2 regions of the Agromyces selenitireducens genome follow, and region 2 is predicted to be linked to the other one. Evidence: predicted binding sites of a transcription regulator. Region 2 holds the regulator's gene; the other holds the start of a gene.
What was found. Region 2 encodes HspR, which represses chaperone genes until heat shock. Its sites were predicted from a motif close to AAGTTGAGTCNNNNNGACTCAACTT; they were not measured.
Positions count from the first base shown of each region.

Region 1 (15,556 bases), 1.2 Mb from region 2:
GTCGACTTCCGCCACCCACTCATCCGCTCGGCCGTCTACAACGGCATGCCCGCCGACGACCGCCGTCGCGCGCACGAGGCGCTCGCCGCCGTCGCTGACGAGCACGGGCGCACCGACCTCGGCGTCTGGCACAGCGCGACCGCGGCGATCGGCGCCGACGACCGGTTGGCGGCCCGCATGAAGCAGATGGCCGACGCCGCCGGCGTACGCGGCGGCTCGCTGTCTCGAGCGCAACTGCTCACTCGCGCGGCCGATCTGACGACGGACGGGCCGGAGCGCGACCTGCGCATCCTCGCCGCCGCCGAGGCCGCCGCATCGGCCGGTGCCGTCGGTCTCGCGGTCGAGTTGCTGGGGCGGCTCGACGACGACCGCCTGGACCCGATCGGGCTCGGTCGCGTGCTCACGTTGCGGGCGATGCTCGCCCTGTTCATCGCCGACCACGACGGCGTCGTCGGGGGCGCGGCGACCATGCTGCGCGCCGCGACCCTGTTCCACGGTCGCGCGCCGGAACTCGAGCAGCGGGCGCTGCTGCGCGCGTTCGACTACGTCCTCATGGCGGAGTGGGCGGCCGAGGGGGTGAGCCTGCCCGAGCTGGGGCGCCGGCTCGCCGACGGCGCGAAGGTGGCCGATGGGCCGATGTCGGTGCAGTTGCGAGCCCTGGCCGCGCACGTGCTGCAGCCGTACGACGTCGCGGTGCCGCTCATGCGCGAGGCGGTCGCGATGATCCGCGGCTTCGACGACGCGCAACTGCTCGACCTCGGTTCCGTCGGCGTCGCGCTGACCATGGCCCTCTGGGAGGAGCGCGTCTGCGTCGAACTGCTCGAGCGCATGCTCAGCGGGGCCCGGGATGCCGGCGTGCTGCGCGTCGTCGACAGCGCCCTCTGGCTGCTCGGACTGCTCGAACTGGTCCGCGGCGACCCGGGGACGTCCGGACGCTACATCGAGCAGGTGCGCGAGCTGCGGCGCGCGATGGGCTACGACGCCGAGCAGGTGGTGAACGCCTCGCACCTGGCGTGGTCGGGCGCCCCGACCGAGGTGGTCGAGCAGGTCGCCGAGGGGGTGCTCGCCACGGGCTTCGCCGGGGCGTGGACCATCGCGATGACCGGTCTGGGCGTCCGCGAGATCGCCGACGGACACTACCGGGATGCGTTCGAGCGCTTCGCGCCGCTGGTGGCGCGCGACTTCCTGCAGGTGACGTACCAGCAGTTGCCGGACTTCATCGAGGCGGGGGTGCGCAGCGGCCGTGTCGAGGAGGTCCGTCCGTCTGCGGAGCGGCTCGCCGGGTTCGCGGCGGTGAGCGGCACGCCGTGGGTGAGCGGCGTGGCTGCCCGGTCCGATGCGCTCCTCGCCGACGATGCCGACGCCGAGGCGCGATACCTCGAGGCCATCGGCCATCTCGAGCGGGCCACCGCGCCCAGCGACCTGGCCCGCGCGCATCTCGTCTTCGGCGAGTGGCTCCGACGCATGAAGCGTCGCCGCGAGGCACGCGAGCAGCTGCGGGCCGCACTCGCGATCTTCAGCCGGGTCGGGGCGCCGGCCTTCGCAGCCCGCGCCCGCCGCGAGCTCGAGGCCACCGGCGAGCACGTGCCGCACCACCTCCCGGGCGATGACGGCGCGGAGGCGCTGACGCCCCAGGAGGGAACGATCGCCGGGATGGCTGCAGAGGGCAAGACGAACGCCGAGATCGGCGCGACCCTCTTCATCAGCGTCAACACCGTCGACTACCACCTCCGCAAGGTGTTCCGGAAGCTCGGCGTGACGTCGCGCAAGCAGCTCGCCGAACGCCTCGGCAACCGCTGAGCGCACGTCGGCCGTCGGCCGCCGTCACGACTACGCACGCCACGTGGTTCGGCGAACCGCCTCGCAGCGGCACGATCGTGGCATCCGTTCACGCCATGAGGAGGACCGCATGCCCTACGTCACGACCGATGACGGCGCCCAGATCTTCTACACCGACTGGGGCGTCGATGGCTCGCCCGTGCTCCTGAGCCACGGCTGGCCGCTCAACTCCGACGCGTGGGCGGCTGCCGCCCGGTTCCTCGCCGAGCACGGGCACCGCGCCATCGCCCACGACCGGCGCGGCCACGGCCGGTCGACCCGCACCTGGGACGGCAACGAGATGGACACGTACGCCGACGACCTCGCCGTGCTCATCGACCACCTCGACCTCACCGACCTCACGCTCGTGGGCCACTCGACCGGCGGCGGCGAGCTCGTCCGCTACCTCGGCCGACACGGCAGCGGGCGCGTGGCGAAGCTCGTGCTCGTCTCGGCGGTGCCGCCGCTCATGGTGCGCACCGACGACAACCCCGAAGGGCTGCCGATCGACGTGTTCGACGGCATCCGCGCGGGGGAGGCCGCCGACCGGTCGCAGCTGTACCGCGACCTCGCCGACGGGCCGTTCTTCGGCAACAACCGCAACAACGACATCTCGCCCGGCACGCGCGACGCGTTCTGGCTGCAGAGCATGGCCTGCGGCCACCGCGCCGCGTACGAGTGCATCGCCGCGTTCTCGGCGACCGACTTCCGCGATGACCTCGCGAAGGTCGACGTGCCCACCCTCGTGATCCACGGCGACGACGACCAGATCGTGCCGTTCGAGGTCGGCGGCAAGCGCTCCGCCGCCATGGTCGAGGGCGCGCGGCTGCTCGTCTACGAGAACGGCGCCCACGGCCTGCCCGACACCGAGCGGGATCGGCTGCACGCCGACCTGCTCGCCTTCATCGATTCCTGAAGCGGATGCCGCGGCATCCGTCACACCGCCTGAAAGGACCCCGCTCATGACCGACCGGACCACCGACCCCGACGCCCCCGACACCATCGTGCTCGTGCACGGCCTCTGGATGACCCCGCGCAGCTGGGAGGGCTGGAAGGAGCGCTTCGAGGCGAAGGGCTTCACCGTGATCACGCCCGGGTACCCCGGGTTCGAGATCGAGGTCGAGGGCCTGCGCGAGCGTCCCGAGATCATCGCGAACCTCACCGTGCCTGAGACCGTGGACCACATCGCCCGGCAGATCGAGGCGCTGCCGAAGCCGCCCATCATCATCGGCCACTCGTTCGGCGGCACGCTCACGCAGCTGCTGCTCGCCCGCGGCCTCGGGGCGGCGGCCGTCGTCGTCGACTCGGCGCCCACGGAGGGAGTGCACGTCAGCCCGCCCTCGCAGGTCAAGTCGCTCTTCCCGGCCCTGAAGAATCCGGCGAACCGGCACAAGGCCGTCGCGTTCACGCCCGAGGAGTTCCACTACGCGTTCGCCAACACGCTCACACGCGAGGAGTCGGATGCGGTGTGGGAGAAGTACGCGATCGCGGCGCCGGGGAACTGGGTGTGGGCGTACGGCCTCATCGCGAACTTCAAGCCCGGCCACCAGGAGACCTGGGTCGACTACGCGAAGGATCGAGCGCCGCTGCTGTTCATCGGCGGTGAGAAGGACCACATCATGCCCCCCTCGGTGAACAAGTCGAACGCGAAGCACTACGCCAAGTCACCCGCCGTGACGGAGTACGTCGAGTTCCCGGGCCGGTCGCACTGGATCTGCGCGGAGCCCGGCTGGGAGGAAGTCGCCGACCACGCGCTCGAGTGGGCGCTGGCGAACGCACGGCCCGTCGCGGCGCTGCCGTCCTGATCGATCCGACGTTCGACGTCCCCCGGCTGGAGTACTCCTTCGACCGGGGGACGTCGTCGCGCACGACGCTCGGGCTGGCGCTCGGCCTGGGACGAGGTCGGGCCCGTGGACCTCGTCTCGTCAGGCACGCTGATCCTGGTGCAGGCGCCCGACGTGCTGCTGCTCGACGAGCCCACTGACTTCCTCGACCTCGCCGGGGTGCGCTGGATCGAGAACTGGCTGCAGGGGTTCGCCGGCGCGCTGCTGGTCGTGTCGCACGACCGGCAGTTCCTCGATGGGGTGGTCGATCGCATCATCGAGATCGAGAACTACCGGCTGCAGGAGTACGAGGGCAACTACTCGGCGTACGTGCACGCGAAGCAGTCGCGGTTGAAGATGCTCGAGCGGCAGTTCGCTCACGAGGAGGAGCTGCTGGCGTACGAGCAGGCGGCATCCGCTGCCCGCCGTGAGGCGGCCCGGAACCCGTCGAACGCGGTCGCGCGCCGGCTGGCCGACATCAAGAAGCGGCAGGCGCCGCGCCCGATCGACCAGATCATCACGGGCATCTACGACGGCCTGCGGGTGTCGAACGACCTGCTCACCGTGGCGGCCCTGGCGAAGGGTTTCAACGGCACGCCGCTGTTCGAGGGGCTCTCGTTCGACCTGCAGCGCGGCGACCGGGTCGCGGTGCTCGGCTCGAACGGGTCGGGCAAGTCGACGCTGCTCGACGTGCTGACCGGAGAGACCGAAGCGGATGCCGGGACCGTCCGTTGGGCGAAGGGCGTCAGGTTCGTCTCGTACAACCGGGTCTACGCCGAGCTGGATCTCGACGACAGCGTCGGCCATGCGGTGAACGCGTACCCGGATTCGCTGGCGTTCACGGCGACGAAGAAGAGCGTGAACCGGTTCCTGTCGATGCTGCAGTTCTCGGAGGCCGACCTGCAGCAGAAGATCGGCACCCTCTCCGGCGGCCAGCGCGCCCGCGTCGCGATCGCGCAGTGCCTGCTCTCCGGCGCGGCCGTGATCGTGCTCGACGAACCCACCAACCACCTCGACATCACCTCCACCCAGGTGATGGAGCGGGCGCTCACCCACTTCCCGGGCGCGGTCATCGTGGTCTCGCACGACCGCTTCTTCGTCGACAAGCTCGCCGACCGGCTCTTCGTCTTCGACGGCGGGCCGCGGGTGCGGGAGACGCCGGCGACCGGGGCGCTCTGACCGACGGACCAGTTGAGGCCGGTTCCGGATACTGCGGGGGCTCATGACCACGCCGGGAGATACATCGCGCTGCCAACCCGCACGGCCGGCGGGTACGGGTGCGCTAATGCCGGCGTCGCGTGTCGAATCGCCTCTGCTCCCACCTCCCGCCATGAATGGACAACGGGGCCGACCTCGCAGTAGGCGCACGCGTTCCGCCCCTGAACCCCGCTACCCATCAATGCCGTGAGGGCCGCAGCGCCTGCGTGGCGCGCCTCGCGGCTCCGAGCGCCGGATGTAGCGTTGGTGATCCTCGAACTGGCCCGTTCTATGCCATGCGGGAACGAGGGTGGGCGATGATCCCAGATCCAATCGGAGGGCGAAGTGAAGGTTGATCAGCGACGAATAACGGCCCTTCCGCTCGCCCCTTCGGCAGCTGCATCAGTGGAGCGTACACTCGAGCGGCTACCCCCATTGCTGATCTATCGCTGCCTAACGAACCAGACCGGGACGCTTGCTCGGGTCGTAGCGGCAGAGTTCGAGGCTGGGCGGGAGACTGCCGTAGAGGTGCTTTCCATGCCTCGACGCGGCGTTGGACCGCGCCCGGTGATGCTCCTCTCACCAGTCGATAGAACGCTCTATGAGGCCCTCGTGGCCCAATTGCGGGGAGGAGCTGTTGCAGTCCCGCGGCCCGTTGAGCCTTGGAAGGAGCACCAGTCGTTTGGACTGGATCGCTCCGATGATGAGTACTTGGTCGAGTTCGATATCGCCTCATGCTACGAATACATTGAGTTCGCCACGCTGCGAAAGGAGCTGATTTCGCAAACCCTCGATACGTCGAGTGCATCGCTGCTGACAGAACTGCTCCAGGAGTTGAGCGGTCGGCGCGGCAGGGGGATTCCCCAACTGCTGCCTGGCAGCGATGCTCTTGCGGAAACCTACCTGAGCGCGATCGCACGTCATCTCGCGCGGTACGGGCTTCCTGTCTCGCGATACGCCGATGATTTCAAGGTGATCGCGCCGAGCTGGGTGGAGGCTCACGCCGTTATCGAGCGTGCCGCTGAAATCGCTCGTGAGTATGGTTTCGTACTCTCCACCCAAAAGACGAAGATCCAGCTCGTGGAAACTGCCAAGGAGGCAAACAAGCGGCTCGCCTCCTTCATGCTTGAGAAGTTCGCTGAGGCGCGCGAAGGTCTCACGTTCACGGATCTCGTTTCGGTAGGTTATGACGACTGGGAATTCGAGACAGTGGAACCCGACTTCGAAGCGACGGCAGCCGAAGGCTTCCGGCGCATTATCGACGAATGGGTTGAGGGTGACCCGTACCAGGAAGATCCCAAGGATTCCATCCGATCAAAGCTAGTGCGACCGGCACTTCGGCACCTCGCTAACGATGAACGCCGAGTGGAGAGCAGCTCGCTTGAGCAAGTGGTCTTCCGTACGCCCCTCGACCTTCAACAGGTGTGTGCCTACTTGGCGCAGCGCGGCGAAGCTGCAAAGAACTGGGAGGCGCTACGCGCCTTGACATCGATGGGACGGCAGAGCCCATGGGCAAAGCTCTGGCTACTCAGCACCGCAAGCGGAGAAGACTCACTCGGCACCGACGATGAGAAGGAGGTTGTCGCCTGGGCAACGGCTCAGCTTGCGGACCGCCACGAGGTCGTACGCGCTGAGGCTGCATGGTTCTGCGCCGCGCGTGGCAGTCTAGATGACGATCAAGTTCTGAGGCTCTACATGAGTGCATCGGAAGTATCCCGGCCCGCGATTGCGGCCGCCGCGGCCCGATACGTCGGGGACGCAAGTGATAAGCGTCTAAAGCCACTTGCCGACGATTCCAAGCTGAACCGGATCGCGATTGATTGGGTATTCGCGGAGGATTCGTGACTCCAGTATCCACTCAGGCCGCCGAGGGCGCGCTTAGCAGGCTGGTCGGGCTGCTTGAGCTAAATGAGGTTGCGCCCTCGGCCATGCTTGTGAGTAATGTGACGACCATCGTCGAAGTCTATGTCGATCATGTCCTAGACTTCTTGATCGACCAGGATCCGGCCACGCAATATGCTTTCGGCGCCGCCCTGGTGTCGGCACACCGAAGGGAAATGCACGACAGCTGGCCCCATCGACACGACTGGCTCGCGAAGGGTTTTGGTTTGGCGATCGGCGCAACACCCGAGGGGAACCGGCTCTTATCGCTGGTAGATCTCCGGAACGCGCTTGTGCACGGTAATGGTGTACTCACCGAACGGCAGACTTTGGACTGGCGTTCGCTCGCCAAGATTCGATCTATGGAGCAAGTCGTGAAATGTCGTACCAACGGGCGGCGTGTCTTCGTAGACGAAACCACCGTCACAACGTCAGTGCAGATAGGCCGCAACTACATACTCACGCTTGATGCGCTTCTCACCGCATCCGGTCGCATCGATGTTCGAGATCTTTGAGGACGTGTATCACCTCAGGGTGGCACGGCCTATCTCGACCCGATGGCCGTCCCCGGACCTCGGGGTTGCGATTCGGCATTCGAATGACGGCCCGTGATCCTTCGGCCGGCCTTCCGGATTGCGATGGTTGGAGGACACCTTGTCAGGTCTGGGCGCGGGTTAAGTGACGCCGGTGTTGCCCTGCTCGAAGACATCGACCGACGACCTGCCGGCGTCAGTGCTGTCGCAACCGCCCGGGGCTGCCATCGGTCTGCTTGCCGCAACGGAGCCCCGGCGCGCCGAGTGGTCACAGACCATGGGCTAGCCCTCGCCCGGGCAAGGCTAGGGAGCGAAACTGATGATCTGTTGGACTTCAGTCGAGATCGGAAGATCAAACCGTTCCACAATTAGACTCATGCGCTGCGCGAATACTTCTCTGAGCACCACGAGGTGATATCGAAATAGCTCATCGTCCCGTTTGAAATTCTCTGAATTCCTGCCAGCAGCACTCACGAAGGTCGTGCAAGCGTTCTGCAGATCAGTCATTGCATGCAGTAGAAAGCCAGCACCATTTTCGGCAAGCATCTCGTTTTCGAAGATTTTGCGCAATTCATGGGCCGACCTGCGGCACTCCTCGTAGTCTTCTTGATTCAGGCGGTCGCGGAGTAGTCTGCGGCGCTGCAGCAACTTCGTAAGTCGAATCGCGATGTGCCGATTCGCTTGAATGTAGTTTGCCTCTTCGTCTGCGATCACTCACTTCTCCAATCGTCGTTGTATGGCGAGGTCGATTTCGTCCGTTGCGGCTCGTGACCATTCACTCTGGACGTCGACGCCACGTCGCTTCGCATCTTCGCGCCTCTCGTCCTTCAGTCTTCGCCCCAAGGGTCCGGACTTGATCCCAACGATCGCGCGCACAATCGGTATGTCGGACTCGTCGCTTGGGTCCGTGATCAATGCGCCGACGTAGCCGGCAAGGTGCTGGAACTCGGTGATCGAATGTTGGGTGCGCATTTCGGCGAGCAGATTCAACTCGAACTCGAGGCGTCGCTCTCGCACCAGGTCGCGCTTGGCAAGCACTGTCTGCCATGCGGCGTAGGCGATTGCCCCTGCCGCCAGCAAGGCACCGATCAGTCCGGAGAAGGCACTCAGGTAGTCCAGCCAGTCTCGGGCTGGCGCGGATGGGTGTGCGGTGAGCTTCAGGAGCCAGTGGGCGGGCGACACCCCCATAGTCTCGCGTGCTCAGCACGGATTGGCGAGGTGCTCTCGTGCTCCTCTTCCGGAGCACCCGTGGCGCCAGACCGTCACGCAATTGAGGATTGCTCGGCCAGGTTTATATTCCTGAGTTCGTTCTGGGTTGTCGTGAGCTGCTCTTCCCTCAAGCACATCGACGTGTGACCCGGATGCGCCACGCGTCGTGCCCAGACGTGATAGCCACTAGATTGTTCGAAGCTCGGGACGATCGGTGGAGGTGCATTGAATGACAACGTCGGGGAACGTCGCGTGGGATGTGTGCGGCGTCTCGCATGAATCCGCATGAGATCGCAGCAGCTGCATTCGCTGCCACAGGGGTCGAGAACGCATCGCACGTGGCTACGGGCGGCCAGAAGTGGGTGTACAGGGCGACGTTGGCCGGTAATCCCGTTGTGCTGAAGATCGTCGGAATACCCACAGGCCCAATGGCTCCGGTTGCTCTAGAGCGCGCTCGGCGCGAGGTTGACTTCCTATCGGCTGTCGAATCCGAGGGCGTGGTTCGAGTGCTCTCGGAGGCCGTAGAAATCGGGGAGCGTCCCGAGGCCGTCGCATGGGTTGAGGAGTTCCTCGACGGTGAGGACGTCGCTCGGCTCACGGTTCCGCTTGATGACGCGGAGGTCCTCGACTTCTTGCGCCAGGTCAGTGCTGGTCTAGCAGCATGTCACACGCTGTCTGTTGTCCACCGTGACCTATCTCCCGGCAATATTCGGCGCACGTCTGCGGGCGCGTACAAGGTCATGGACCCCGGTTTGGCGAGGCATATTGAACGGACGGTAATCACAGGTGTGTATCAGCCCGGAACTCCTGGCTTCCGGAGCCCCGAGCATATCCCGGGCGGGGACCCCACGCCGGCGAGTGATGTGTTCTGTCTCGGTATCTTGGCGTTCTGGTTGCGCACCGGAGAGCTGCCAATCGACCCCGGCGGAACACAGTACGCATATGATCAGCGGCTCGCGCGTGAACAGGCAGCGAGCATCTCCACCATCGATCCGACTGTGGCACCCGATCTTGCGATGATCATCGATCGTTGTCTGCAGCGACAGCCGGCCAGACGCTTTCTCGATGGCCAGGAGCTTTCAGACGAGATTGAACGCGTGTTCGGGGTGACGCAGTAATGGCGGGGATTCTTATTCATGACGGGCGCCGGTCGGGCCATCTCGGATGGGCTGTCAACGCGATCAGTCGACATGTCGCTGACGGCACGATCATCTCAGCCTTCTCGACGCCGCGCGTACCGGTCCCGAGGAATCCCAGTGCCAGCGACGTCGCAGAGAGCGTCCGAGCAGTAGGCGGCGAGGTCATCTTTGATGCATCCACGCATTCGCGTCTGCTTCCTGGATCCAATCGTTTTGACTTCTACTCGACCTGGGAGCTATGGGGTCCTGACGGAGTTGGACTCGACACCGCCGGGCGGCGGCTTCAGCACGTCGAGCGGACGTTCGCTCATCAGGATCGGCTGCGGGTTCCTCTCCTTGCGCCAACGCTGTCGCTCACTTCCGCAGTCGACCGCTCAGCCCAGGATGCCCTGGAGACCGCTAACCTCGCGGCGGGCTTGGCGAAAGGCGCTTGGCAATCGCTTGTCGGGACCCGCTCGTTTTGGCGATCAGGCTTCCAGTTGGACGCATACGTGGGTCAACTTGCGAGCCTCGGGTCGCCAGTTTGGGTGATCACTCTCGCGAACGAGATCGTGGCCAATCACGAGCCGGACCTTTCTGACGTCGAGGCAATCTCGGGCTTGTTGCGGACGATCCACTCGTTGGCTGAGCGCTCGCGGGTGATTGTGACGCACAGTGACTTCGCTGGACTTCCGGCGATTGCCGCGGGTGCCGATACGCTCGGAACGGGATGGGATCGCGGCATGCGATTTTTCGATCCAACGACCTACATACAGAACTCTGAGAATGCCATTCGCATCCCGGCCTCGTATGTGACGCAGTCCGCGCTTGCAGCGGTTCTGCGACGCGACACCGCCGACGCGATCGAACGCTGGGATGCAGAATCGGCTCGAGTGATTCGCGGTGGTCCTCTTCCGCCGAGCGAACAAGCTGAGCGGGAACATCACCTGCGGTCGCTCCGAACAGTACTTCTGTCGATCAATAATCAAACCACCCGCGCTGATCGAGTGTCGCTTCTACGCGGCGCGTATGACGCTGCCGGGATGCACTTCGATCGTCTTATTGACGCACTTGGATCCTTTGTCAAGCCACACGACAAGCGGGTGTGGCGCGACGACCCGTACGGCGCGCTCAAGCACTACGCGGAGGCGGAAGGGCTGTGGTGAGCGAGGGAAGCGATGTAACGCTCGGACGCCAGTAGTCTCGGCCCAGAGAACCGTGCCGCTTTGCGGCGGACCGAAGGTCGGAGAAGCCAGCTTTCGCCAACCGCGACACCGACATTAAGCGCTTGGGCAGAGGCTACCAAAGCGTCGGTCGACTTGGGCGCGTTGAGCAGCACGATCGCGGCGCCATCCGCCCACGTGCTGTATCGCACGGCTTGGCGCATTGCTCGTCGCCAATCCGCGACCTTGGCTTCGAACGCGTACATCCTTCCGATGGGTCTCAACTCGGGGATCCTTCTGTAAACCGAGCCCGATGCCACGACTGCGCCCGAGTCCTGCAATCTCCGAAGATACGAAAGCACCTGACGGCTTGACATCTGAAGCCTGCGTTCGAGCGTGTCCAGGGTCGCGGAACGCGAGCTATCGATTGCGGCGGCCACGTTGGCCAACGTCAAGCCTTGAATAGGCGGGACCGCTGCAGCCCTCCGCGCTTCGACCTCAGCTTGTCCGGCGACCACAGCCACCATGTCAGCAATCCCGGTCGGACCCGGGAACTCGCGAACAATGTTCACTCCCTCACTCGCCCCGGGGAGCCGTGCGGCAAGCTCCAGAAGCGGCAACTCGAGGGCACGCTCGTGCAAAGGTAGAAATCGCCGGCCCGGGGGGGACCAGAACGCCGATGTTTCGCGCACTTGTTCAGCAGGCATGGCCATCGCTTGCGCGGGGTAAACGGTTTGTGCCAGGCGCTGCGGCCACCCGCTGGCGTGCAGGGCCCACGCCGTCGCCGCAGAGGATCCGAGGGTTCACTAGTACATGATGCCGTAGTCGGCGCAACGGCGGGCCACCGGGTGCTCCCGGGCATCCGGCGCTCGTCAAGGGAATACCTGCACTCTCGCCGCGTTGAAGTTGAGCGTACCCAACTCAAGTTCCCCCAGGAGGACCTAGGTGCCCGACAACTTCAACGAGGCGGGCGCGAGCTCGTTCGACGAGTTCCTCGCCCGCTACCTCGCGGGTGAGCAGGCCAGGCAGGCGCGGTCGATCGACCTCAGCCGGTTCCTGACCTCGCGCACCCAGAGCATCCTGCAGCGCGCCGGACGCTTCGCGATCGAGCGCGGGCAGACCGAGCTCGACGCGCTGCACATTCTGCGCGTCATCGTCGAGGACGAGTCCGTCGCGCAGGCGATCACGCGCGTCGGCGCGAGCCCCGAGCGCATCATCACGGCGACCGAGGCGCGGCTGCCCGCGGCATCCGCAGGTCTCGACAAGCTCGACCAGCAGAAGATGAACGCGGCGACGATCACCCCGAGCGCGAGCCGCGCGCTGTTCCACGCGTACCAGGTCGCACGCTCGAGCGGGTCGACGTACATCGACCCCGAGCACGTGTTCTTCGCGCTCGTGCTCGGGCAGGACGCCCCCGCCGGGCAGGTCCTCGCGCGGGCCGGCGTCACCGCCGACGCGCTCGCGGCCGGGCTCGGCGAGCAGCTTGAGCAGACAGAGGGGCTTCGAGACGGCGCTGGCGCGCCTCCTCAGCCCGCAGAGGAGGGGGAGTCCGCCACCCCCATGCTCGACAAGTTCAGCATCGACCTCACCGAGCGCGCTATGAACGGCGAGCTCGACCCCGTGATCGGGCGCACCGACGAGATCGAGCAGACCATCGAGATCCTCAGCCGCCGCACGAAGAACAACCCCGTGCTGATCGGCGAGGCCGGCGTCGGCAAGACCGCGATCGTCGAGGGCCTCGCCCGCGCGATCGTCGAGGAGAACGTGCCCGAGGCGCTGCTCGGCAAGCGCGTCGTCGCGCTCGACCTGCCCGCCATGCTCGCCGGCACGCGCTACCGCGGCGACTTCGAGGAGCGCCTCACCAAGACGATGGAGGAGATCGCCGAGCACAAGGGCGAGCTCATCGTCTTCGTCGACGAGGTGCACTCCGTCGTCGGCGCCGGCGGTGCCGGTGAGGGCATGGATGCGGGCAACATCCTGAAGCCCCGCCTCGCCCGCGGCGAGCTGCACCTCGTGGGCGCGACCACGCTCAAGGAGTACCGCACCATCGAGAAGGACCCCGCGCTCGAGCGCCGGTTCCAGCCGGTGAAGGTCGGCGAGCCCTCGATCGAGGACGCCGTGCTCATCATGCAGGGCCTGCGCCCCGCGTACGAGGAGCACCACGGCGTCACCTACACCGACGAGGCGCTGCGCGCCGCCGTCGAGCTCTCCGCGCGGTACCTCACCGACCGCGTGCTGCCCGACAAGGCCATCGACCTCATCGACCAGGCCGGCGCGCGCCTGCGCCTGAAGCTCGGCGTGAAGGTGGATGTCTCCGCCCTCATCGAGCGCCTCGCCGACCTGGAGGCCGACAAGAACGCGGCCGTCCGCGCCGAGCACTACGAGGAGGCGTCGCGCATCCGCGACGAGATCGAGAAGGTGCAGGAGCGGCTCGACGAGGCGACGGCTCGTGTGGGTCGAGGAGCGCGGAGCGCGTCTCGAGACCTCGAGGAGCCTGGTTTCGACGAGCTCAACCAGCACAGTGGTCTCGAGAGTCTCGACCAGCAGACGGTCGTCGACGAGGCGCAGATCGCCGCCGTGATCTCGCGGGCCACCGGCATCCCGGTCAACCGCGTCACCGAGGGCGAGCGCGAGCGCCTCGCGAACCTCGAGGGCGAACTGCACGCCCGGGTCATCGGGCAGGACGACGCGGTCACCGCCGTCGCCCGCTCGGTGCGTCGCAACCGCACCGGCATGGGCGATGCCAAGCGGCCGGTGGGCTCGTTCCTGTTCCTCGGCCCGACCGGCGTCGGCAAGACCGAGCTGGCGCGTGCGCTGGCGTCGTCGCTGTTCGACGACGAGGGCGCGATCATCCGCTTCGACATGAGTGAGTTCGGCGAGCGGCACACGGTGTCGCGGCTCGTCGGCGCCCCTCCCGGATACGTCGGCTACGACGAGGCCGGGCAGCTCACCGAGCGCGTGCGGCGCAACCCGTACTCGATCGTGCTGTTCGACGAGATCGAGAAGGCGCACCCCGACGTGTTCAACCTGCTGCTGCAGGTGCTCGACGACGGACGCCTGACCGACGGTCAGGGTCGCACGGTCGACTTCCGCAACACGGTGGTCATCATGACCTCGAACCTCGGTTCGGAGTTCCTCGCGTCGCGGTCGGGTGCGCTCGGGTTCGTGGCGTCGGCGGATGCTGCGGCCAACGGCTTCTCGTCGATGGATGACGTGCGCCAGCGTGTGATGGGCAAGGTGCGCGAGGCCATGCGGCCCGAGTTCCTGAACCGCATCGACGAGATCGTGCTGTTCCAGAAGCTCTCGTCTGCCGAGATCGCTGAGATCGTGCGCCTGATGCTGGGTGCGACCTCGTCGCGGCTGGCCGCTCGCGAGATCGGCTTCGAGGTGACGGATGCCGCGGTGGCGCTCCTCGCGGAGCGCGGCTACGAGCCCGAGTACGGTGCCCGTCCGCTGCGTCGCCTGATCCAGCGCGAGATCGACGACCGCATCGCCGACCTCTTCGTCACCGGTGCCCTCGGCGACGGCGAGGGCGTACGGGTGGATGCCGCCGACGGCGAGTTCGTCGTGGCATCCGTGCCCAACGCGACGGTCGACATCGCCGCCTAACCCTCTGCGGATCGAGGAGCACCGCCGTAGGCGGCGCGTCTCGAGACCGCCACCACGACGGCCCGGCCCTCAGGAACGCGAGGGCCGGGCCGGCCCGCCGCCGGGCGCGGCATCCGTCACCACGGCGTCGACGATCTCGGCGATGTGGTCGAACCCACGCGACGCTGCCATCCGGGCGGACATGGCGTCCGCGGCGCGACGGTACCGGCCATCGCGGAGCACCGCGCGAACGGCCCTGCGCAGCGCCCTCGGCGACGGGGAGACCGAGCGGATCCGCCGGCCCACACCCGACCAGGTGATACGCGCGGCGACCTCGGGCTTGTCCTCCTGCCCGCCGATCGCGACGATCGGCACGCCGTGGCGCAGGGCGTACTGCACGCCGCCGTAGCCGGCGTTGGTGACGTACACGTCGGTCTTCGGAAGCAGTTCGTCATAGGGCAGATACTCCGCCGCCCGGGCATTCGCAGGCAGGGCTGGAAGCGTGTCGAGCGGCCGGCCGCCCGTCGTGACCACGACGAGGACGTCGTCATGGGCGAGCGCCTCGACCGTTGGGAGCACGAGCTTGCCCCAGTCCTTGTTCGCCATCGTGCCCTGCGTGACATGGACGACCGGCGTCGACCCGTCCAGGTCGCCCCACCAGGCGGGAAGGGGAGCGGAGGGACCCGTCGCGGCGATCGGTCCGATGAAATGCAGCGACGCGGGCGCATCGCTGCGCGGGTACTCGAACTCGCGCACCGTGAACTGGGCGATCGCGTCGGCACGGGCGGGCCACTCGAACAGCGAGTACGAGAGTCCCACGCCGTGCACGCGACGATGCAGCTCGTCGGCGGAACGCTGGGCGTCGCGGAAGACGCGGCGGGCGAGCACTGCGAGCACCGCGTTGCGAGCGCGGCCGATCGGGCCCGCCATCGGCGTCAGGCCCATGCCGAACGGCGCCGTGTCGCGGCTGGAGAGCGGAAGCGGCATGACCCCGCAGAGCACCAAGGCCGGGCGCTCGGCCCGCGGATGACCCGCCACGATCGCGGCGCCGGCGAACGACGGGTCGGTGAGCATCACGTCGACGGGTGCCATCCGATGGGTCGCCATCACCGCCTCGTACTGCGCCGGGGCCGGACGGGTGAAGACATGCTCGATGTCGAACCCGAGCGCTGCGGAGCCGCGCAGCGACGCGCGCTCGGGGAAGCGGATACTCACGTCGATGCGGT
Region 1 is NZ_CM188259.1:878,486-894,041, forward strand. Features, by position in the region: gene ACULK4_RS04155 (helix-turn-helix transcriptional regulator) at 1-1,800, shown strand, start outside; gene ACULK4_RS04160 (alpha/beta fold hydrolase) at 1,910-2,734, shown strand; gene ACULK4_RS04165 (alpha/beta hydrolase) at 2,781-3,623, shown strand; gene ACULK4_RS04170 (ABC-F family ATP-binding cassette domain-containing protein) at 3,729-4,820, shown strand; gene ACULK4_RS04175 (reverse transcriptase domain-containing protein) at 5,409-6,683, shown strand; gene ACULK4_RS04180 (hypothetical protein) at 6,680-7,234, shown strand; gene ACULK4_RS04185 (DUF6650 family protein) at 7,556-7,966, opposite strand; gene ACULK4_RS04190 (hypothetical protein) at 7,967-8,434, opposite strand; gene ACULK4_RS04195 (serine/threonine-protein kinase) at 8,737-9,579, shown strand; gene ACULK4_RS04200 (hypothetical protein) at 9,579-10,745, shown strand; gene ACULK4_RS04205 (ATP-dependent Clp protease ATP-binding subunit) at 11,688-14,351, shown strand; gene ACULK4_RS04210 (glycosyltransferase) at 14,421-15,556, opposite strand, start outside.
Region 1: ACULK4_RS04205 (ATP-dependent Clp protease ATP-binding subunit) is a predicted target of HspR. The motif match lies at 11,646-11,670, and genes of this name have one in related genera.

Region 2 (15,556 bases):
GTAGTCCCACGCTGTCTCGATGTCATCGAGACGCGCGCTGAAGATGGCGACCTCGAACATGCCCCAGCCCATGCCGAACTCGTTGCCCGCGCGCCGATAGTGCTCGATGCTCTGGTGGAATAGGGCGAGTGCGCCCGACACGTCGTCGTCGAGGTCGGAGACCGCCAGCCCCCTGCCCCAGGTGATGTTGCCGAGACCGTCCTCGTCGCCGAGCCGGCGGTAGATCGCCTCCCCCTCGTCGTAGAGGCCGAAGACCTCGCGGCGGACCTCGTCGGTGACGCCCGACGTCACGGCCGCCACGGACTGCCCGATCGCCGCGTTGTAGATCGCGTTGGCGATCTCGCCGGGATCGCCGAGCTCGCGCTGGATCGCGAGCGCCTCACGGTAGGGCGGGACGCATCGGTCGATCTCGCCCTGCCACCAGTACACGCCGCCGAGCGCCTCGAGCGCCCGCGCCCGGTGCAGCGGCTCACCGCCCTGCAGCGAGACGACGGTCTCGAGCCGGCTCCGCCCTTCGTGGAGGTGGCCGCGCGACTGCCAGAACCGCCACGATGCGGCGGCGAGACGCAATGCGAGATCGGTCTCGCCGTGCACCGCGGCCCAGTCGAGCGCGGTGCGCACGTTGTCGTGGTCGGCGTCGAACCGGTCGAGCCACTCCGACCGATCCTCGCCCATGAGGTGCGTCGCGACGTCCTCGGCCCAGTCGACGTACGCCTCGAGGTGGCGACGGTGGATCGCCGGCCCCGAGCCGCTCGCCTCAAGCTTCAGCAGGGCGACCTCGCGGATCACGTGCAGCGTCCGGAACCGGGCACGGCCGCCGGGCGCCGCGACCTGTCGCAGGAGCCCCTGGTCGACGAGCTCGGCGAGCCCGCTCAGCAGGTCGACGTCGACGTCGTCGCACACCCGCTCGATCTGCTCGAGGTCGGCGCCGCCCGCGAAGACGCCGAGCCTCGCGAAGAGCTGCTGAACGGGCGGGTCCAGCAGGTCGTAGCTCCACGCGATCGCGCCCTCGATCGTCCGCTGTCGTTCCGGCAGGTCGATGGTTCCGGTGCCCGGCCGCGCCGGGTCGAGTCGGGCGAGGATCTCGGGCACCGGCAGCAGCCGCACGCGTGACGCGACGAGTTCGATCGCGAGCGGAAGGCCGTCGAGTCCGCGTACCAGCTCGGACACCGCTGCGACGTTCTCCGGGGTCACCGCGAAGTCCGGTCGCACCGCCATGGCCCGATCGACGAACAACGCGACCGCGTCGGAGCCCGTCGCCCCGACCGGGTCGTGCCGGTCGGGCAGGTCCATGGGCTCGAGGGGCATCTCCTGCTCGGCGGCGATGCGGAGCGGACCGCGCGACGTGACGAGGAAGCGTGATCTCGGCGACGCCGTCACGAGGTCGGCCACGACGGGTGCCGCGGCGATGACCTGCTCGAAGTTGTCGAGGATGAGCAGCACCTCCCGGTCGGCCAACCGCTCGAGGAGCGCGTCGCGCGGCGGCCGGTTGCCGGGCGCCGAGTCCTCGCCGAGCGACCGGAGCACCTGGGACGGGACGACGTCGGGATCGTCGACGGGCGCGAGGTCGACGAAGAACACCCCGTCGCGGAAGCGGTCGCCGATCTCGGCTCCGACCTGCAGGGCGAGCCGCGTCTTGCCGGTCCCGCCCGTGCCCGTGATGGTCACCACGCGCGAGGATTCGAGCAGTTCCCGCACTCGGGCGCTCTCGCGTCGGCGACCCACGAAGTGTGTGACCTGCGCGGGCAGGTTGTTCGGCACGGCCTTGAGCGATCGCAGTGCGGGGAAGTCGCGATCGAGCCCGTCGATGTCGAGCTGGAAGAGGCGCTCGGCCCGGGGGAGATCCCTCAGGTGGTGCCTGCCGAGGTCGTGCATCGCGACGCCGCCGGGCAGTTCGTGGTCGACGAGCGCGGCGGTCGCCGCGGAGAGCACGACCTGGCCGCCGTGCGCGGTCGACGTGATGCGGGAGGCGCGGTGCACGTCGAGCCCGATGTAGTCGTCGCCACCGAGAAGGCCGAGGCCGGTGTGGAGTCCCATCCGCACCTTCGGCGCCAGCCCGTCGGGCCACGCGTGCCTCGCCAGCGCTCGCTGGGCGTCCGCCGCAGCCCCGACGGCGTCCACGGCGGACTGGAACGCCGCGAAGAACCCGTCCCCCTCGGTCTTGACCACGGTGCCGCCGTGATCGGTGATGGCGTCGCGGACGAGCCGGTCGTGGTCGGCCAGCAGCGCGGGCCAGCGGTCGGCGGCAGCCTCCAGCAGACGGGTCGATCCCTCGACATCCGTGAACAGGAAGGTGACCGTCCCCGTCGGGAGACGACGACGGCTCGCTGAAGCCGTGGTGGTCACCCTTCGAGAGTGGCACGACGGCCGTCCGTCCGCATCCCCTTTCCGCCGCGTGCCTCAGCGCACGGAAGCGGTCACCGTGAACTTCGGGTTGCGGGCGACCTGTCGCGTCGGGCCGACGATCCGCTCGAGCAGCGGCCGGTACCGCAGGTGCGAGTTCCACACGCACCACAGTTCGCCGCCCGGTTCGAGCACGCGCGCGGCCTCGGCGAACAGGTGCGTCGCGATCCCGGTGTGCACGGCGGCATCCGAGTGGAAGGGCGGGTTCAGCACCACGAGCCGCTCGCTCGCAGCGGGCAGGTGCTCGAGGCCGTCGGCCTGGGCGACGCGAACGCGGTCGGCGACGCCGTTCGCGGCGGCGGTCAGGGCAGCGGATGCCGCGGCCGCGGCGCTCCGGTCCGACGCGTGCACCACGAGCCCCGGTCGCTCGCGCGCGAGCCACGCCGCGACGACGCCCGAACCGCAGGCGAGGTCCACGGCGCTCACGGCGTCGGGAACCGCGTCGCCCAGCACGCCGAGGAGGAAGCGCGTGCCGATGTCGACGGCGGCACCGGCGAACACGCCGCCGTGCGCGACGATCGCGAGCCCCAGCGCGTCGTCGAAGCCCTCCGCGGGTCGGGGAGCGCCCTCCGGGCGCGTACCGAGACCCGAACCCGACGCCACGAGCACCCGCGACTTCTGCCGGGCGTGCGTCACGTCGACGCGCGCGAACCACCGGCCGAGCACCTCGTTCATCGCGAGCGACATGTGCTTGATCCGTCCGCCCGCGAACACGCGCACGTCGGGCGCGGCGTGCGCGGCGATCACGCCGGCGACCGCGTCGAGCCGGTCGAGGGAGCGCGGCAGGCGCAGGAGCACGACCCGCGCGCCCGCGACGAGCTCGCGGCCCAGGGGGAGGCTTCGCGGACGGTCCGCCTCGGCGACGCCCAGTCGCGCGGCGTTCTCCGCGAGGGCCCGCTCGCCCGTGATCGGATCCTGGTGCACCCTGACGCCGCGTGCACCGGCGTCGAGCGCACCGAGCGCGAGCGCACCGTACGCGTCGTCGACCACCACGACGGCGCCCGGCTCCGACCCGACCTCGGCGAGCGCGGCGGCAGCCTCGTCGAGGATGAGCCGGTCCGCGGCATCCGTCGCCAAGAGCCCCGGCGCCTCGAGGTCGGGGTGCCGCCGGAGCGCGTCGAAGTCCACCACGGCACCCTACCCGCCGGCGCTACCCGACAGGCGGCGCCGTCGTCAAGATCCTTCCGCCGCCGCTCGCCCGCGCCCGATGATTCGAGGACGCCCACGCGACGACGGGAGTTCACCCGCAGGGAACGCCCGCTCCGTAGCGTGTGCCCGGCGTGCCCACGGCCCGCCCGTTCATGCGAAACCGAGAGGAACACCACCACGTGAAGACACGACTCATCGGAGCGGCGGCGACCGCCGTCCTCCTCCTCGGCGCCGGCGCCGCCATCCCGGCGGCCGCCGCCCCGAACGACGCGCACGACCTCGACCTCACCCTGCTCGCCACGACCGACCTGCACGGCCGGGTGCTCAACTGGGACTACTTCAGCGACCGCGCCTACAGCGACCGCGCCGGCGACAAGGTCGGGCTCGCGTCCGTGGCATCCGTCGTCGACGAGGTGCGCGCCGAGGTCGGCGACGACCGCCTGCTCGTCGTCGACAACGGCGACGCCATTCAGGGCACCCCGCTCAGCTACTACTACGCCGTTCAGGAGCCCGTGCACGAGACCGGCGCGGACCACCCGATGGCCGCGGCCTACGCCGCGATCGGCTACGACGCGCAGGTCGTCGGCAACCACGAGTTCAACTACGGCCTCGACCTCCTCGACGCCTACGAGGACGACCTCGGCTTCCCGCTGCTGGGCGCGAACGTTGTCGACGCCGAGACCGGCGAGCCCGCGTTCGACCCGTACACGCTCGTCACGAAGAAGGTGAAGGGCCACAAGCCGGTCACGGTCGGCATCCTCGGCCTCACGACCCCCGGCTCGATGATCTGGGACAAGGCGAACGTCGAGGGCGAGCTCGAGTTCCGCGACATGGTCGACGCGGCCGAGGAGTGGGTGCCCGAGGTGCGTGCGGCGGGGGCCGACATCGTGGTCGTGCTCTCGCACGCCGGCACCGGAGCCTCGTCGTACGACGAGTCGATCGCCCCGCCCGAGAACGCGACGGCCGAGGTCGCCCGCAAGGTGCCCGGCATCGACGTCATGGTCGTCGGTCACTCGCACCTCGACAAGCCGAGCGAGGTCGTCGTGAACGAGGTCACGGGCGACGAGGTGCTGCTCACGCAGCCCTACCGCTGGGGTTCGACCGTCTCGCGCGTCGACCTGTCGCTCGAGAAGGTCACGGGGCAGTGGGATGTCGCGGACGCCGAGGCCTCCGCGATCCGCACCGCCGGCTACCCCGAGTCGCCCGAGATCGTCGACCTCGTCGCCGAGCAGCACGAGACCACGGTCGCGTACGTGAACCAGGTCGTCGCCCAGTCGACTGAGGAGTTGTCGGCGGTCACCAGCCGCTACGAGGACACGGCGATCATCGACTTCATCCAGCAGGTGCAGACGGATGCCGTGGCGGGCTCGCTCGCCGGCACGGCCTACGCCGACCTGCCCGTTCTGTCGATCGCGGCACCGTTCAGCCGCACCGCCGTCTTCCCGCAGGGCGACGTGACGGTGCGCGACATCGCCGGGCTCTACATCTACGACAACACCCTGCAGGCGGTCACGATGACCGGCGCCCAAGTGAAGGAGTACCTCGAGTACTCGGCGAAGTACTACGCGACCGTGCCGTCGGGCGGCACCTTCGACCCCGAGGCGCACACCGGCGCGGGCGGCACGCCCGACTACAACCTCGACATCATCGCGGGGGTGGAGTACGAGCTCGACCTGTCGCAGCCGGTGGGTTCGCGGGTCGAGAACCTCGTGCTGTCGGGCGGCGCCGAGCTCGCGGCGGACCAGGAGGTCGTCGTCGCAGTGAACAACTACCGTCGCTCGGGCGGCGGCGGGTTCCCGCACATCGCGTCGGCGCCGATCGTGTACGACGAGCAGAAGGAGATCCGCCAGCTGCTGATCGACTGGGCGCAGGAGCGCGGGGTGATCGACCCCGCCGACTTCGCCGACGAGTCGTGGTGGCTCACGGTCGACGGCGTGCGCGTCGGCTGACGCGGTCACCGCACGGGGCCCGGACCGCGCGAGCGGTCCGGGCCCTTCGCCGGGCAGCGCGATACACGGCCCCGCCGATCCTCGGTCACCGGCCCGGAGTACGCTCGGCCGTATGCCCGATCTGATCGAACTCGCGCGCGCCATCGACGCCGACGAGGCGGTGAGGCAGCGGGTCCAGCGACGCACGCTCGCCGTCGTCGTGGCGAGCCAGGTGCTCGGCGGGGCCGGTCTCGCCGCGGGCATCACGGTCGGCGCGCTCCTCGCGCGAGACATGCTCGGCTCCGACAGCGTCACGGGCGCGCCCGCAGCGCTGTTCACGCTCGGATCGGCGCTCGCGGCGTTCCTCGTCGGGCGGATCACGCAGCGGTGGGGCCGCCGTACGGGCCTGGGCCTCGGCTTCGCCGCGGGCGGCGCGGGCGCGCTCGGCGTGGTCGCCGCCGCGGTCGCCGACAATGTGCCGCTGCTGTTCGTCTCCCTGTTCGTGTACGGCGCCGGAACCGCCACCAACCTGCAGGCGCGGTACGCGGGCACGGACCTCGCGCTGCCCACGCAGCGCGGCACCGCGGTGAGCGTCGCGCTGGTCTCGACCACCCTCGGCGCGGTCGCCGGGCCGAACCTCGTCGAGCCGCTGGGCGCGCTCGCCCTCGCACTCGGCATCCCCGCGCTCGCGGGGCCGTTCCTGCTCGCCGCGGCCGCGTACCTCGGCGCGGGCACGGTGCTGTTCCTGCTGCTCCGGCCCGACCCGTTCCTCGTCGCCGAGCACCTCGACCACACGCCCGGCCTGCCTCCGGTTCCGGCGTCCTCCCCCGCCGGTCGGCCCGATGCAGAGCCGGACGGCGGAGCGCCCGACCTCTCGGCACCCGAGGCCGCCGCACCCGACGCCGCGGAGCCCACGCCGGCCCGCGACCGCTTCGTGCCCGGCGTGGTCCTGGGCGCGACGATCATGGTGCTCACGCAGGCCACGATGGTCGCGATCATGACGATGACGCCGGTCCACATGCGCGGCCACGACCACGCGCTCTCCGCTGTCGGCATCGTGATCGGCATCCACATCGGCGCGATGTACCTGCCCTCGCTCGTGACCGGCGTCCTCGTCGACCGCATCGGCCGCATCCCGATGGCGATCGCGGCCGCGGTGACGATGCTGCTCGCGGGCGCGGTCGCGGCCCTGGCGCCGAGCGACTCGCTCGTGCTCCTCGTCGTCGCGCTCACGCTGCTCGGCCTGGGCTGGAACTTCGGCCTCATCTCGGGCACGGCCCTCGTCGTCGATGCGACCTCGCCTACGCACCGCGCGAAGACGCAGGGATCGATCGACGTGCTGATCGCGCTCGCCGGCGCGGGTGCGAGCGCCCTGTCTGGCCTGGTGCTCGCCGCGTCGTCCTACGCGACGCTCGCGGTCGTCGGCGGATTGCTGTCGCTCCTGCTCGTGCCGGTCATCGTCTGGGCACGACGTGCCACGCGCCGCCGTCGAGCGACAGGGGGCTGACGGCACCCGGCACCGTTTGCTAGCCTCGGCCCCCGATGCGACATTCGGCGCAGCACCAGGGGGAGCGTCGCGCGGCGGTTCGAGCGACCGCGCGGCGCCCGTTCCGTGTGCGCGGCCGCCGGCGCCGGGCCGACCGGGCCGATCGGCCTCGTCTGGCACGGCGGCGCAGCGTCGTGGCGATCGCGGCGGTCGTCGCGGTCGGCGGACTGCTCGCGACCGTCGCGCTGGCCCCGCTCCCCCGCCCGTCGGTCGCCCTCGCCGACGCCGCGGCGACCTCGCTCTCGCCCTTCCACGGCGACGTCCAGGACTTCTCGGTCCCGGGCGACCTCACCACGGCGGCCGTCTCGCGCGAGGGCTACGCCGCGGCGACCGGGCCCGAGACGCTCGTGGCATCCGGCACCAACTACGACTGGGCGACGCTCGTGCTCGTGCTCGGCGATTGGCCCGTGACCGACGAGAACGTCCGGCTCATGGTCGAGTGGATGCGCGAGGAGAACGGTCCCGACAACTGGTGGAACCGCAACAACCCGCTGAACAACGGGTACGGTTCGGGCGGCGGCAGCGGCCTCGGCAGCTATGCGACCCTCGTCGACGCGGCCCGGTACGCTGCGTCCAACCTGCAGAAGCGCACGTTCTACGCCGACATCGTCGCCGGGCTCGAAGCCGGCACGTCGGCGGATGCCACGGCGCGGGCGATCTGGGCCTCGCCCTGGGCCGAGAGCCACTACGGGTACGGCACGTGGTGGTCGACGTCGCGCGTCCCGGAGGTCGCGGCGCCCGCGTCGGCCTGGGGACGCTGACCCGGGCGATCAGCCGCGGTCGAGCGGTCGCCACACGACGACGGCGTTCTCGCGGCGCAAGCGCGTGCCCGCCTTGAGCGAGACGACCTCGCCGTGCGCGCCGGCCGCGAAGACGCGCCGGCCGGGGCGGTTCAGCATCTCGTCGGCGAGCGCACGCTCGAGCTCGCGCACCCGCTCGCGGAGCTCGGTGACCTCGTTCTCGAGGCCGAGCACGCGGCGGATGCCCTCGAGGCTCACGCCCTCGCTCGACAGCTGCTGGATCTCGCGAAGCTGCGCGACGTCGCGCATCGAGTAGCGGCGGGACTTGCCCGCGGTGCGCTTCGGCGAGACGAGCCCCATGCGGTCGTACTGGCGGAGCGTCTGCGGGTGCATCCCGGCGAGTTCGGCCGCGACCGAGATCACGAACAGGGGGCTCTCGCCGTCGACCTGCATCAGTGGCCCCTCGCCTTGGCGAGGAGGTCCTCGCGGGGGTCCTCGTCGGGCAGCAGCGCGGAGAACTCGCGCAACTTCTCCTCCGCCTCCTTCGACAGGTGCGACGGCACGGCCACCTGCACGACGGCGAGGAGGTCGCCCGTGCCCTTCTTCGTCTCGACGCCGCGGCCCTTGACGCGCAGCACGCGGCCGCTCGGGGTGCCGGGCGCGACACGCAGCTTCACCGGGTCGCCCGCGAGGGTCGGCACCTGGATCGTCGCGCCGAGGGCGGCCTCGGTGTACGTGACCGGCACGTTGACGCGCAGGTTGAGCCCGTCGCGCTCGAACACGGGGTGCTTGCGCACCTTCACGGTGAGCACGATGTCGCCGGGCTCGCCACCGTCGGGCGACGGATGGCCCTTGCCGCGCAGCCGGATCTTCTGTCCGTCGGCGACGCCCGCGGGCACGTTGACGGTGATCTCGCGACCCTCGGCGGTCTGCAGGGTGATGCGGTCGCCCTTGGTCGCCGTGACGAAGTCGAGCGTGGTGGTCGCGGTCACGTCGCGCCCGCGCGTCGGGCCGCCGTAGCCGCGGTACCCGCCCGACGGCTGGCCGAACCGGCCGCCGCCGAAGAGCCCGCTGAGCAGGTCGTCGTACTGGCCGCCCTGCTGGTAGGTGTACCGCGTGCCGCCGGCGCCGCCCGGACCGCCGAACATGCCGCCGAAGACGTCCTCGAACCCGCCGGCCCCGCCGCCGGGTGCCGTGAACCGGGCCCCGCCGCCCATCGCGCGGACCGCGTCGTACTCCTTGCGTTCCTCGGGATCGGAGAGCACCGAGTGCGCCTCGCTGATCTCCTTGAACTTCGACTCCGACGCGGCATCCCCCGGGTTCTGGTCGGGATGGTACTTGCGCGCGAGCTTGCGGTAGGCCTTCTTGATGTCGGCGTCGCTCGCGTCCTTCGAGACGCCGAGGATCGCGTAGAAGTCCTTGTCGAACCAATCCTGGCTGGCCATCGGCGCCTCCTTCCTCGAAATCTAGTGGGTGGTGCGGGTCGAGGAGCACCCGGCGGAGCCGGGAGCGTCTCGAGACCTCGTGCGAGGGGGTCTCGAGACGCAGCTGCGCCGCTCCTCGACCCGCAGCCGCGCTACGCGGGCGTCTTCACGACGACCTTCGCGGCGCGCAGCAGCGTGCCGCCGAGCAGGTACCCGGTCTCGACGACGTCGGCGACCGTGTCGACCTCGACCTCGTCGGAGTGCTGCTGGAAGATCGCCTCGTGCCGCTGCGGGTCGAACGGCTCGCCGACCTCGCCGAACGGCGTGAGGCCGAGCTTCTCGACCGACGCGCGCAGCTTCGCCGCGATCGTCGCGAACGGGGTGTCTCCCTCGAGGTCGCCGTGCTTCTCGGCGCGGTCGAGGTCGTCGAGCACGGGCAGCAGCACGGCCACGGCCGCGCCGATCGCCCGCTCGCGCTCGACCTCGCGGTTCGCCTCGGTGCGCTTGCGGTAGTTCGCGTACTCGGCGGTGACCCGCTTGAGGTCGGCGAGGTGCTCGGCCGTCGGGTCGTCGACCTCGGCCTGCGCGGCGTTCAGGATGTCGTCGACGGTGAGCGTCTCCTCGTCGGCGGTCTCCTCGTCGACCGCCTCCTCGTCGAGGTCGTCGGCAGCGGATGCCGCAGCAGCATCTGCCGCGGCATCCGTCGCCCCGCCTTCGGCGGCGGGCTCGCCGCCTGCCCCCTCGGCACCGGCCACGGGGCGAACCTCACCCGTCTCGGGGTCGATCCGCCGCTTGTCGCGGATGATCGGCTCGTCGTGGTTCTGGTTCTCGTCAGCCATGTCTACTTCTTCTCGTCCTCGTCGTCGATGACCTCGGCGTCGACCACGTCCTCATCGGACGACTCGGGGCCCTCGGAGCCCGACGGAGTGGCGTCCTCGCCGGGGTTCGCGCCCGCGCCGGCGGTGGCATCCGCCTGCTGGCCCTGCGCGTAGATCGCCTCGCCGAGCTTGCCCTGGGACTGGTTCAGCTTGTCGAACGCCGACTTCACCGCGTCGTCGTCGTCGCCCGCGAGCGCCGTCTTGAGCGCGTCGACGTCGCCCTGCACCTCCGACTTGATGTCGGCGGGAAGCTTCTCGTCGTTCTCCTTGATCAGCTTCTCGATCGAGTACGCGAGCTGCTCGGCCTGGTTGCGGGTCTCGGCGGACTCGCGGCGCTTCTTGTCCTCGGCCGCGTGCTCCTCGGCGTCGCGCACCATGCGCTCGATGTCGTCCTTCGGCAGCGACGAGCCGCCGGTGATGGTCATCGACTGCTCCTTGCCGGTGCCCTTGTCGCGCGCCGACACGTGCACGATGCCGTTGGCGTCGATGTCGAAGGTGACCTCGACCTGCGGGATGCCGCGGGGAGCCGGTGCGATGCCGGTCAGTTCGAACGTGCCGAGCGGCTTGTTGTCGCGCGTGAACTCGCGCTCGCCCTGGAAGACCTGGATCGCGACCGACGGCTGGTTGTCGTCGGCGGTCGTGAAGGTCTCGCTGCGCTTGGTCGGGATGGCCGTGTTGCGCTCGATGAGCCGGGTCATGATGCCGCCCTTGGTCTCGATGCCGAGGCTCAGGGGGGTGACGTCGATGAGCAGCACGTCCTTGCGCTCGCCCTTGAGGACGCCCGCCTGGAGGGCGGCGCCCACGGCGACGACCTCGTCGGGGTTCACGCCCTTGTTGGGCTCCTGCCCGGTCTCCTTCTTCACCAGGTCGGAGACGGCGGGCATGCGGGTCGAGCCGCCGACGAGCACGACGTGGGCGATGTCGGACACCTTGATGCCGGCCTCGCGGATGACGTCCTCGAAGGGCTTCTTGGTGCGGTCGAGCAGGTCGCTCGTCATGTTCTCGAACTGGGCCCGCGTGAGCGTCTCGTCGAGGTTCGCCGGGCCGTTCTCGGTGAGCGAGAGGTAGGGCAGCTGGATGCTGGTCGACATGCTCGACGACAGCTCCTTCTTGGCCTGCTCCGCGGCCTCCTTCAGGCGCTGCAGGGCGATCTTGTCCTTCGAGACGTCGACACCCGTCGAGTCCTTGAAGCGCTTGATCAGGTGGTCGACGATCCGCTGGTCCCAGTCGTCGCCGCCGAGGCGGTTGTCGCCCGCGGTCGCACGGACCTGGATGGTCGAGAAGTCGTCGTCCTTGCCCACCTCGAGGAGGGACACGTCGAAGGTGCCGCCACCGAGGTCGAAGACGAGGATGAGCTCGTCCTCCTTGCCCTTGTCGAGGCCGTAGGCGAGCGCGGCCGCGGTGGGCTCGTTGATGATGCGCAGGACGTTGAGGCCCGCGATCTCGCCGGCCTCCTTCGTGGCCTGGCGCTCGGCGTCGTTGAAGTACGCCGGTACGGTGATGACCGCGTCGGTGACCGTGTCGCCCAGGTACTGCTCGGCGTCGCGCTTCAGCTTCTGCAGGATGCGCGCCGAGATCTCCTGCGGCGTGTACTGCTTGCCGTCGATCTCGCGCTTCCAGTCGGTGCCCATGTGGCGCTTGACCGACGCGATGGTGCGGTCGACGTTGGTCACGGCCTGGCGCTTCGCGGTCTCGCCGACGAGCACCTCGCCGTCCTTCGTGAACGCGACCACCGACGGGGTGGTGCGGAAGCCCTCGGCGTTCGCGATGACGACGGGCTCGCCGCCCTCGAGGACGCTCACGACCGAGTTGGTGGTACCCAGGTCGATTCCGACTGCACGTGACATGTGTGCCTCTCCTTCTGCCGGGGGTGTTGCGGATGTCGCCCCACGGCGATCGGCCCGGCGTTCCTCGCCCGCGGCCGAAGTCGATGGTGTCGAGACTTGAGCCTCGACCGCTCAAGTCTCCCAGCGGCATCCGATGGGTGTCAAGTCGCCGCCGCAAAACTTGAGCGCACTAGACTCAACCTGCCGTCGTCGCACCCTATTCCCTTCCCTGCCTCGCCTCCTCTGCCCACCCGGAGTCGAGTGTCCAGAGAATGCGAGTCTCGCGCTCCCGACGCCGCATCCTTCGGACACTCGACTTGGCGGGCAGCCGCGCATGGCGTCCGCGTGTCCAATGGATGTGGGACCGGCGCTCGGGATGTGACATCCGTTGGACACTCGTGGCGGCGGCGCGGGGCGGGACGGGACGGGACGAGAGGCAGGGGTCACTGGAGGCGACTGGTCCTGCACCGCTGCCGCGGGTGGGTGCCGGCTCACAGCTCCGGGCGACGGTGCGAACGGCCGCGCCGGTCTCGGTGAGCATGGACCCCGTGCGAGCTCGTCCCCTTCCACCCGCGCTGCGCGAGGTGCCCTTCACGGTGCGCAGGTCCGACGAGCTCGGCGTGCCGCGGGGGCGGCTACGGGCGCGCGACCTCTCGGCACCACACCACGGGGTGCGCACGACGGTTCCGCCGTCCGCCTACGACGAGCGATGCCGGGCCTTCGCCGCACGTATGCCCGCATCCCAGGTCTTCAGCCACGCCAGCGCCGCCCTGCTCTGGGGAATCCCTCTGCCGTCGGCACTCGAGCACGGGCCGCTGCACGTCTCGGCCCTTCGAGGTCGCGAACCGCGCGTGCCCGGCGTCATCGGCCACCGCACCCTGGCCGAGCGCGTGCAGCGCTCCGTCGTGCGCGGCGTGCCGGCGGTGTCGGCATGCGATGCCTGGTGCCAACTCGCGTCGACGCTGTCCCACGACGACCTCGTCGCCGCGGGTGACCGACTGCTGGGCTGGCCGCGCCCGCTGGCGACGGTCGATGAGCTGGATCGACGGCGAGCAGCATCGGGAGGACGACGTGCAGCCCACCGCGACGTCGAACGACTCAACGATCTGGCCGCCGCCGGGTGGATCGTCATCCGTGTCGGGCGGCGTCTGCCGCCGGCCCGCGCACTCGACCAGCTCGAGCGTGCTCTGCGAAGTCGCGGCTGGCGCGGCGCCCGCTCGTCGGCATGATCGAGTCGCCACTTCCGCCAGGGACGAGACGGAATGGCCGACGCGAGTGGCGACTCGACGGGCAGCGGATGCCACCGAGGCACTCTGCGCCCGGCTCAGGGTGCGCCCCGGCGTGTCGTGGCGGGCCGGTCGTTACGGTGAGGGGCATGACCCGGACCTTCGCGCCGCGCGTGCTCGCGGCATCCGCTGCCCTGACCCTCTCGCTCGGACTCGCCGCGTGCGCGGGGAACGCCGGCGAACCCGCCGAGAGCGCGTCGCCGACCACGCCGGCCGCCGCATCGCCCGAACCCACCACCGAGCCAACGCCGACCGACACGCCCGCGATCGGAACGAGCTGCGAGGACGTCCTCGCACCCGAGGCGTACGCGCAACTCGAGGCCGACGGACTCGAGCCGCGCGACCTGGACCCGAACGACCCGATCATCGCGAGCATCGCAGAGGAGGGCGGGCTGGTGTGCTCGTGGGGCAAGCCGCAGTCCGACATCATCCTCCACGTCGCGCAGGCGAGCGGCGTCGACGAGGCCGCGTGGGGCGACGAACTCACCGCCGCCGGCTACGCGCAGACGGACGACCCCGTCCCCGGCGCCTGGACCGGACCGGTCGAACCGGGCAGCGGGCTGTCCCCTGTCGTGGTGCTCGCCGACGGCACGATCACGTTCGTGAGCGCGCCGACGTTCGCGCAGTGGGTCCGGCCCGCGAGCTGATCCGCCGAAGACGCAGGATTCGTGCGTGGATCGGCGGCTCCCGCTCTATCGCGATCGGCCGCCGCCGTCGTATCGTTCGACAATCGGCGTGAAGGGGAGACCATGATCCGGAACAGGGCGAGGTTGATCGGCGGCGCGACCGCCATGGCGATGGCACTCGGCGCATTGGGCGCGTCGGCTGCCGCGGCGGCACCGGGCGGCAACGGCCCGGACTCGGCGGGGCCGAGGTACACGGCGGGCGCCTCCGGCGTCGGGGACGAGTACTTCCCCTTCGCCGGCAACGGCGGCTACGACGTGCAGCACTACGACCTCGACATCCGCTACACGCCGCCGGCGCCCGCCCCTGCCCCGCTCGAGGGCGAGTTCGACGGCGTCGCGACCATCGATCTCGTGGCGACGCAGGACCTCGATCGCTTCAACCTCGACCTGCGGGGCATGGACGTGGAGTCCGTCACGGTGAACGGGAAGCCCGCGGCATCCGTCGAACCGCCGGTGGCCGGCGAGGAGGTCGACGGCGCGGCGTTCTGGCACGTGCAGGACGACGCGGCGCGCGTCTGGGAGCTCACCGTGCAGCCGCGGCCCAAGATCAAGGCCGGTCAGGCGGTGCAGGTCGTCGTCGACTACGGCGGCACGACGACGCAGCCGACCGACATCGAGGACGCGTTCTACGGCTGGGTCACGATGCGCGACGGCGCGATGGTCGTGAGCGAACCCGAGGGCTCCATGACGTGGTACCCCGTGAGCGACCACCAGACCGACAAGGCGTCCTACTCGTTCGAGATCACGGTGCCCGAGGGCAAGGTCGCGGTCGCGAACGGCCTTCCCGCCGGCGAGCCCGTCACCGAAGGCGGCTGGACCACCTGGTTCTGGGACGCGCCCGACCAGCAGGCGAGCTACCTCACCACGGCGTCGGTCGGTGATTTCGACCTGCGCGACACCTATTACTCCGGCAGCGGCGTTCCGATCATCGACGCGGTCGACACGAAGCTGAGCTCGGGGCGCCTCGCGACGACGAACGCGAGCCTCGGATGGCAGGCCGAGATGATCGACTTCTTCGAGTCGAAGTTCGGACCCTACCCCTTCGTCGCCTACGGCTCGATCGTCGACAACGACACCGTGTTCTACGCGCTCGAGACGCAGACCCGTCCCGTGTACTCCTCGCAGGCGAGCGAGGGCACCGTCTCGCACGAGCTCGCCCACCAGTGGTTCGGCAATGCGGTGAGCCCTGAGCGTTGGCAGGACATCTGGCTCAATGAGGGGTGGGCGACCTACGCGAACTGGATGTGGAACGAGGAGCGCGGCATCCGAACCGCGCAGACGGCGTACGACAACTGGTACGCCCCGGCGCGGACCCAGGCGTACTGGGACCTGCAGATCGGCGACCCAGGCGAGTTCGGGCTCTTCGCAACCCAGGTGTACAACCGCGGTGCCGCGACCCTCCACGCCCTTCGCGTCGAGGTCGGCGACGACGCGTTCTTCGAGGGCGCGCAGCTCTGGCTCGAGCGCTACGACGACTCCGCGGGCACATCGGAGGACTTCCAGGCGGTCTACGAGGAGGCGTCCGGCGAGGACCTGGACGCGTTCTTCCAGACCTGGCTCTACGACCAGGAGAAGCCCCCCGCCACCTGGACCACGCCGTAGCCGCGGCGAGCAGGCGCAACCGGGGCGCCCGGGCATCCAGCCGATGCTCGGGCGCTCCCGCGTACGCTGGTGGGATGCCGACCGACAC
Region 2 is NZ_CM188259.1:3,651,736-3,667,291, forward strand. Features, by position in the region: gene ACULK4_RS17205 (adenylate/guanylate cyclase domain-containing protein) at 1-2,346, opposite strand, end outside; gene ACULK4_RS17210 (class I SAM-dependent methyltransferase) at 2,401-3,531, opposite strand; gene ACULK4_RS17215 (bifunctional metallophosphatase/5'-nucleotidase) at 3,732-5,501, shown strand; gene ACULK4_RS17220 (MFS transporter) at 5,614-6,987, shown strand; gene ACULK4_RS17225 (hypothetical protein) at 7,161-7,787, shown strand; gene ACULK4_RS17230 (heat shock protein transcriptional repressor HspR) at 7,797-8,219, opposite strand; gene ACULK4_RS17235 (DnaJ C-terminal domain-containing protein) at 8,219-9,211, opposite strand; gene ACULK4_RS17240 (nucleotide exchange factor GrpE) at 9,343-10,029, opposite strand; gene dnaK (molecular chaperone DnaK) at 10,032-11,915, opposite strand; gene ACULK4_RS17250 (hypothetical protein) at 12,746-13,123, shown strand; gene ACULK4_RS17255 (hypothetical protein) at 13,270-13,827, shown strand; gene ACULK4_RS17260 (M1 family metallopeptidase) at 13,930-15,468, shown strand; gene rlmN (dual-specificity RNA methyltransferase RlmN) at 15,543-15,556, shown strand, end outside.